One region of the Paenibacillus sp. CCS19 genome, then DNA from elsewhere that is predicted to be linked to it. Evidence: riboswitches for the same ligand, from Rfam matches in the RefSeq annotation. Region 1 holds a riboswitch; the other holds the start of a gene.

What was found. A riboswitch is a leader RNA that binds a small molecule or an ion and turns the genes downstream of it on or off. The one in region 1 is predicted to bind cyclic di-AMP.
Region 2: another riboswitch for cyclic di-AMP. It lies ahead of SBI19_RS28790 (TrkH family potassium uptake protein); the one in region 1 lies ahead of SBI19_RS04630 (C40 family peptidase).

The regions. Positions count from the first base shown of each region.
Region 1 is NZ_BTCK01000003.1:229,512-233,854, forward strand. It holds gene SBI19_RS04620 (ABC transporter permease) at 1-305, opposite strand, end outside; gene SBI19_RS04625 (ABC transporter ATP-binding protein) at 302-1,360, opposite strand; gene SBI19_RS04630 (C40 family peptidase) at 1,806-2,309, opposite strand; cyclic di-AMP (ydaO/yuaA leader) riboswitch at 2,314-2,475, opposite strand; gene SBI19_RS04635 (hypothetical protein) at 2,694-3,512, opposite strand; gene SBI19_RS04640 (M1 family metallopeptidase) at 3,528-4,343, opposite strand, start outside.
Region 2 is NZ_BTCK01000079.1:9,070-13,412, reverse strand. It holds gene SBI19_RS28795 (CPBP family intramembrane glutamic endopeptidase) at 1-1,229, opposite strand, end outside; cyclic di-AMP (ydaO/yuaA leader) riboswitch at 1,557-1,762, shown strand; gene SBI19_RS28790 (TrkH family potassium uptake protein) at 1,842-3,188, shown strand; gene SBI19_RS28785 (potassium channel family protein) at 3,217-3,876, shown strand; gene SBI19_RS28780 (ArsB/NhaD family transporter) at 3,921-4,343, shown strand, end outside.

The sequences.
Region 1 (4,343 bases):
TCGGCGGAGACGCTGCCGTCGAGAATTTTGCCGGAGATACGGGTCTCGGAATAGTAGGACAGCAGCGAGTTGCTGATGAACGAGATGATCAGGTATGTCTTCATCTGCGTCCATGACATGCCCGCGAGCTCCTCGCGTCCGGCATAAATCGCGTTCCATAATGCGTACATGGCGATAAGCAGAACGAAGCTGGATGCAAAGTTGACGACGTAGGATAGCCGGTAGGCCAGCGTGTTCTGCATCGCTCGGGTCGCAATGCCCGTATAGGCCCGCCATGAACGTGGAAGCCGAAGCCATGCGTTCATCGACGGTTCGCCTCCCTTCCAGCGGCTGTTTGTTTGCTTCCTTGCTGCTCGTCGAGGGAGATGTGGCCCTCGTATACTTGCTTGATGACATGCTCGATGCCAGGTTCGTCGATCCGGAAGTCGACGACTTCCCCGCAGCGCATGACGGCAGAAGCGACTTCGCTCGCTGTAATGTGGAAGCGGTCGAATCGCAGCGATACATGCTGCCGTTCCAACTTCTCTGCCGTTACCTTCGGCATACGGTCCAGCGCTTCGCGAAGCGCAGGCAGGTCGGCGCTCTCCAGCTGGAAGTGAATGACCCGCTCGCGGGCGAAACGGTCTTTCACCGCAGCAAGCGTGCCATCGTAGATGAGGCTGCCTTGGTCGATAATGACGAGACGGTTGCACAGGTCTTCGATGTCGCCGAGGTCGTGCGTAGTCAGCATGACGGTCGTCCCGCGTTCTTTGTTGGATGAACGGATAAATTCGCGTATGCGCTGCTTCACGGCAATGTCGAGACCGATCGTCGGCTCGTCAAGGTAGACAGTGCGCGGATTATGCAGAAGTGCAGCGGCCAGATCGGCGCGCATCCGCTGACCGAGCGACAGCTTGCGAGCGGTCAGGTGGAGGAAATCCTCCATGCCGAGCAGCTCGATGAATTGATCCAGGTTGCGTTTGTACAGCGCTTCTGGAATCTCATAAATATCTTTCAACAGCGAGAACGTTTCGGAGATCGGAATATCCCACCACAACTGCGTTCGCTGACCGAACACGGCGCCGATTGTACGTGCATTCTCCATTCGGTTGCGATACGGATCAATGCCGCCGACGCTGATGGTGCCGGAACTTGGGATGAGAATGCCGGTCAACATCTTGATTGTTGTCGACTTGCCTGCACCGTTCGGGCCGACATAAGCGACCGTCTCGCCTTCCTCAATGTCGAGGTTAATGCCTGCGACAGCCGTTTTATCGACATACTTCTGGGAGAACAGGTGCTTGACCGCTCCTGCTAAACCAGGCTCTTTCACCGCTTGTCGAAACTGCTTCGTCAGCTGACGAATTTCAATGAAGCTCATCGGATGACCCCTCTCCGTTGTCTGCTCAGACTGCAAATCATCACCAGTGGAATGATAAGAATTCCATAATATATGAAATAGTAAAGTAAATTCGGGGAAAAGAATAGTAGAAATAACAACGTGGTTGTTTATTTCATGAGACCAGCGTATATAAATGTATGCTAAAGTTTGCGGACGGCGAGCGGAGGGGAGTTAGAGTACATTAATGTGTGCGCTATCGGGCGTCGGAGGCGGATGGCGGCAGGTTAGAGAACAAAAAAGTGCGTTAAAGTGTGCGAATGGCGAGCTGCAGAGAGTTAGAATACATAAATGTGTCCTGTCATGCGAGGCTAACGTGGCGGCGGCACCTCCACGGTCGACTTGCAATAAACAACAAAACCCGCTCGATCCCGAGCGGGTTTTGTTGTTGGCATGGCGAACCATGCATATCATGCAGCTGTGCTTCTTAGTCTACGTCTGGACCGCCATCGGCTTGGTCGGACGGATCATCGGCATACTTCTCATAGGATGTAGCGTTCATGACGCGGCGTGCGCTCAGGTAACGCTTTACATAATAGGAGTCGCTTAGGCTGCTGATTGTAACGCCTTTGGAGGAGGAAGCGTGAGCGAATTTGCCATCGCCAACATAAATGCCGACGTGGGAAACGCCCTTGCCGCTCGTATTGAAGAATACGAGATCTCCTGCACGCAGGTCGTCCTTGGCAACTTTCTGGCCAAGCTTGCTTTGATCATAGGACGAATGAGGCAAAGAAATACCGAACTGCTTAAATACATACATCGTGAAGCCGGAGCAGTCGAAGCCTTTGGACGTCGTGCCAGCTGTCTTGTACGGCGTGCCGTAAACGCTATCAACTACTGTGTCGAGCTTCGAGTCCGCGAAAGCGCTTCCCGCTTGGAAAGCAAGAAGAAGTGCGAGACCCAGGAAAATTGCTGCTATCTTGTTGCGCACGTTAAAGTGCTCCTTCCATTGCCTACGAGGTTAGCTGTGGGGTTCGGTTGAAGGTCCCCTATGATTCCCTCAGGCCAGCCTGTCCAACGGACATGATTGGTCGGGATCAATTCACCCAAGAATGGTTCCCCCGTTTTCGTACACGGAAATTCGGCAGTGTTTGATTGTACAGGGGAATATAATTCGTACTTTTTGAAGAAAATCCTTCCTGCGTGTCGAATTTCTAATAATTCTCATGAATATAGGGGAGTTTTGCTTGGTTTATGAGAGATTCTCTCATTTTAGGGCCGGAAAACACGAAAAAAGACCGCGCTTTCATAGGCGCGGTCCTACTTAAGAATGAGGGAATAAACTCGAAACCTGTCGACTTACGGGCTTGTCAGCTTATGGTTGGGAGCGAGATTGGAGACAGTCATATTGAGCGGCGATCGTCCACACTTTGAGCATCGTCTTCACGAATCGGTAGCCTTGGTGTACTAAGATAGCGAGGAAGCCTGCCCAGACCATCGAAGCGGAGGAGACGAGCAGCCCCGCAGCGCCAACTCCGCACCACATAAGCAGCGATAATCCGAAGTAGGGAATGAAATGCCTTAGTGCCCGCCATAAGCCGTTGAATGCCCCGCTGCCTGAGGCGGAGCCAAGCTGCATGGCAAGGAACAGCAGGTGAAGCAGAATGCCCCATGCAAGCCAGCCGCAAGCGGCGGGCAGCAGCTCGATGATGATGCTCTTCACAGAAGAGCCGGCAAGAGTCGCCGACAGTGCGCGGGGCAGCAGCCAGTAGCCAGGCGCCAGTGCGAGCAGCGTCTCGATCCAATAGAGCATCGTCATCGGCAGCCAGCCGCGGCGCACACCTTGCAGGAAGCGGGTCCCCTGCTCGGTCGAAGCGTGATGCAGGGAATGGAACAACCCTGCATTAAGCAGCGGCGTCAGCAGCATGCGAAGCACGATTAAACCGGCGAATGTCCATAGATAAGGCTGAATGAGATCCGTCTTCATGAGACGGAATTCCGCTTCATACAAGTATAACCGAGCGGCGGAGGCAGGCATCCCGCTGCCGGGATAACGGCGCAGAAGCGGGATAACGATGCCGTCCACAAGACGGTACAGGAAGAAGCCCCATAGCAGCTGATAGACGAATAGTACGATAATCACGTATAGATGACGGACCGTCAGCGACCAGCCGGTTTTCAAATGCTGCTTCATACGAATCGTTCCTCTCTACCAGCCGAGTGCGCCAATGAGGCTGTCAAGCAGCTTCGCGGCGCCGAGGCTCCAGCGTGCCTTCGTCTGATCCGGCAGCTCGGCTTTCAAATAGTTGTTGAAATGTCGATTGTCGAGCACATTCGTATTCTGAGGATCGACAGCTGCCCAATCTAGCGGGGCTGAGTGAACAAACTTGAACTGCATCGTGTTCTCATTGCCATTCCAGCTGCGTGTGACTGTCGTGCCGTCTGTGAACTGGAACTTGACCGGGACAGGGCCGTAGCTGCCGCCTAAACTGCGCACCTGAACGATCGATTCGTATTGAACCGTATCATCCGGCTGGCGAACGGTATGCACATCGATGCTCTCAACCGCGAAGTCAGCCATCAGATCGCCGTATACATATTGACGGAAGTAGTCGCTCCACTTCGTCTTCGTTACCTGTTCCACCACACGTTCGAAATCGGCAGTGGACGGATGGCCGAATTTATATTTCTGGAAGTAGGTGCGCATAATCTTCTGCATCGTTCGATCGCCGACGAGCTTCTCGATGCCGACAAGCACGAGCTTGGCGCGCATGTACACATTTTCCGCATAATGATCGTGGCTGTGGTAGCTCCAAGACAGCTGCTTCAGCGGCGCAGGGTCGGTCATATAGCTGGATTCCAGCGCAAGGTTCGGCAGTACGCCGTATTCGGTTTCCATCACTTTGTCCTCGGCATATGAAGTGAAGCCCTCGTCGAGCCAAGCCTCCTCGAACTCATTGGAAGCGACCATGCCGTACCAATACTGATGTCCGATCTCATGGACGACCGTGCGTTCAAGCGAGTA
Region 2 (4,343 bases), on a different contig from region 1:
AATAGCAGCGGCAGCATCATATTATAAGGCGAAGATTCAACGCTTGTCGTCGACCACGAGCCGATGGACCTATCCAGACCTAGGAGCAGAATCGTCTGTGCGCCCAGCAGCGCGAAAGCGAGAGGATACGATATTTTCATCGATCGCCATACGTGACTGCCATATCCCTGCTCACCGTAGCGAAGCCATAGCGGCTTACCGAGCCTGCGCCATAAGCCGTCCCCGCTGACAAGACTGAACCAGATGGCAAGTCCCATGAGCACGGTGAAGATGTTGGAGATGATGAGGCCGCCAGCCGTCAGCGCCTCTGTATTCGGACGTGCGCCAAGCGTCGCGCGGATGCCGTCAGCCATGTTGTAGTTATTCACGATATAGAAGCCGAGGAACAGCAGGCAGAGCGCCAGGCCGCGGCGGAACAAAGCGATTTTGCGAATACGAATTGCCGTTATAATAGCCAGCAGAAACAACAGAGCATTCATCAGCATGCTGCCGTACAGAGACAACGTGCTTGCCAGATTTTTCTGCTTCTGAACGTATGATGTGTAGCTGTCAGGCGCACGGAATTTAGGGTCGTATTTCATAATAACCGGCTTGGAAGCCGAAGCGGGCCAATCAACCGTTACTTTAACCGTTAGCGCAGCATCACCGATGGAATAGCCTTTAGGCTGGATCGTGACGACATTGCCAGCTACTTTCGCATCTTTCAAGTCGGAGAGGCGGAAGCCGCTGGTGGATACAGCCGCTTGACGTGCGGTCATCAATCGGGACCAGTCCGACAGATAGCGGTCTTTGGCCTTCGTTCCCGTATTCGCAGGCAAGTATGTCCAGCCGGTTACTTGTCCGTTCTCCATATGTACCTGAACGAACAATGTGCCGGAATTCATCGTAAGCTCGGTCTGGAACGTATCGGTCGGAAACTTGCTGTCGTAGGTTTTGCCATAGGTGTCGAGCTGGTGTTCCTTCGATAAATAGCCGTACAGCATGCTGTCAGACTGATGTACGGTATGCGTGCCGCTGATTGGCTCGTTGAATCTGGACTTGGCGAAGGCGATTGCTTTGGCGGCGGCCTCTTCGCGTGTTAAGACTGGAGATGATTCCGCGTTTCCGCTGTCGGATGAAGGAACGAAGAGCGGTACGATTTGCAGCAGCAGGAAAATAATGAGGCCAAGCAGGCCGACGAACATGATCGAGCGGGGAATGCGCTGCGGCAGCAGCGGATAATCAGACATAAGGCCCTCCTTGTATGCCGTTAGCGGCAGCGGCTTGTATCGCTTCGGAATGAAACTTTTACTTCGTATGAGGTTGTCGGTGACGCCGTTTCACCTTGCTACTTTAGCATATGATCGCTTGGCCGAGCCAATGTCTCGATCGAGACGCTGAAAAAAAGCAGATAACAGTCGCAAGCGCGTAAAATAACGATCAGCGTCCAGCTAATGACAAGCTTGCCGCATAGATTCGTTTTTTTTCGGTGTAAATCGCCTCAATTGGAGGTAAATCCTTGTTGGTGTCGTTCTCCTATTCGCTATATAATTTGATACATTGCTTAACATTAATCAAATATTCAACAGCCGAATTTCCGAAGGAAAACGGGGGAACCATACTGTTGCCGTCTATGCAGACGCTGCCGATTCATCGGCCGTACGCGGCAACTTGGGGTGAATTCAGCATAAGGGAGGTCGAAGTGCCTTGCCTCAAGCTGATAGGGCGATCTATCCGGGCCCGAATCCGACAGCTAACCTCGTAGGCTGCATGGACAGAACTCATCGCAGACGGCATTGGGTTTCCAATGTCTTTTTTGTGCGCTTAGACAAGTCTGTTCATGGGATATGGAGAGGATAATGATGCACAAGGTTAACAAAAGAAAGCTGTTCAATTGGTCGCCGCCGCGCATTCTGGTAACGGGTTTCGCGCTAATTATTTTGCTGGGCGGACTGCTGCTCTCCCTTCCGATCTCCAATACGGACGGACAATATTTGCGCTACTTGGACGCCGTATTCACCGCAACATCTGCAACCTGTGTGACGGGACTCGTTGTGGTTGATACCGGCACGCATTTTACTACATTTGGCCAAATCGTTCTTATTGTATTAATCCAGATTGGCGGTTTAGGCTTCATGACAATGGCGACGTTAATCGCGCTCGTGCTGCGTAAGCGAATCTCGCTGAAGGAACGACTTGTGCTCCAGGAAGCAATGAATCAGTCGAACATGGAAGGGATCGTAAGGCTGATCCGCAAGGTGATCGTTTATTCGCTCGCCATTGAGGGAACAGGCGCTGTACTGTTCGCCATTCGGTTCGCTGCAGATATGCCGCTGGGCCGAGCCATCTACTATGGGATATGGCATGCAATTTCCATGTTTAACAATGCTGGCTTCGACTTATTCGGCGGGTTCCGAAGCTTGACCATGTATGTCGGGGACCCGATCGTGAACATAACCGCAATGGGACTTATTATTCTTGGTGGACTTGGCTTCGTCGTTATGTCCGATCTGATTGAATACCGTAACAACAAAAGGCTGTCGCTGCATTCTAAGGTTGTACTCACCATGACAGGCTTTCTGCTCGTCATTGGTACGATCGTCATCTTCATCTTCGAGTTCTCTAATAAACAGACCTTGGGATCGCTGGATTGGGGAGCCAAGATATGGGCCGCCATGTTCCAGTCCGTTACGCCGCGCACTGCAGGTGCGAATACGATCGATATCGGCGTCATGCGGCAGGCAACCATCTTCTTCATGGTCATCCTGATGTTTATCGGCGCATCGCCTGGCTCGACTGGCGGCGGCATCAAGACGACGACCTTCACAACGCTGATCGGCGCCGTGATTGCGATGATCCGCGGCAAGGAAGATATCGTATTGTTCAAATTCCGTCTGGCACGCGAGAGGATCTTCAAGGCGTTGACCATTACGATGCTGTCGCTCGTGCTTGTCATTGTCGTCACCATGTTGTTGTCGGCAACGGAAGACCGGGAGTTCCTACGGCTGCTGTTCGAGGCGACATCAGCTTTCGGCACGGTAGGCTTGTCTACAGGCATCACGCCATCGCTTAGTGATTTTGGCAAAATAATAATAAGCCTTACGATGTTTGCTGGCCGGCTTGGACCACTTACACTTGCGTACGCGCTTGGGCCGAAGGCAGAGAAGGATCTGTACCGTCATCCAGAAGGCAAAATCATTATTGGTTAATAAATAGATAAGAGGTAGGAGAAACCAAATGAAACAATTCGTTATTATCGGTCTGGGCCGCTTCGGCTCCAGCCTTGGCAAGGAGCTTGTCCAACTGGGCTATGAGGTACTCGGCATCGACAAGAATGAAGAGACGGTCGATGACATGAGCCGTGTGTTGACACACGTCGTAGCCGCAGATGCGACAGATGAGGAGACGCTGCGCGCACTAGGTGTTCGCAACTTCGACTGCGGTATCGTTGCCATCGGCGATGATATTCAATCGAGCATACTGGCTACGATTCAATTGAAGGACATTGGCGTAAAGTCGGTTGTTGCGAAGGCATTAAGCGAATTGCATGGCCGAGTATTGGAGAAGCTTGGGGTTGACCGCGTTATCTATCCAGAACGGGATATGGGCATCCGTGTTGCGCATCAGCTTGTGTCGCCGAATCTGCTCGACTACATTGAACTGTCTAAGGACTATACGATCGCGGAGCTTGCGGTACCGAACTGCCTCAATGGCAAGTCGCTGCAGGATATTAATACGAGAGCGCGTTATGGCTGCAGCATCGTCGCGATCAATAAGCCCAAAGGCGGCGTCATTATCGCGCCAACTGCCAATGAAGTATTGGCGGAGAAAGACGTTATGGTCGTCATCGGCACGAACAAACAAATCGAACAATTCGAAGAGGCGATCGTGCGATAGCTTCATTCCACGCACTCAAAGCGCGTTAGCTGCTGGAGGAAATTATGTCACATCAAGCATTACTTGCTATTGCAATCTTTCTGTTAGCATACGGGTTTATTATTTCAGAGAAAATTCATCGTACGATACTCGCCATGATTGGCGGATTGCTGATGGTTGCAGTCGGTATTGTCGATCAGGAAACGGCGCTTCATCATATCGACTTCAATACGCTGGGGCTGCTCATCGGTATGATGATCATCGTATCGATCACAGCGGATACAGGCTTGTTCAAGTACATTGCGATTAAGGCTGCGAAGAAAGCAAAGGGCAGTCCGATTCGAATCCTGATATCGCTTGCCGTCATAACGGCAGCTGCCTCTGCTTTTCTCGATAATGTAACGACAGTACTGCTTATCGTGCCAGTTACGTTTAGCATTACGCGCCAGTTAGCCGTATCCCCGTTTCCGTTTCTTATCAGTCAGATT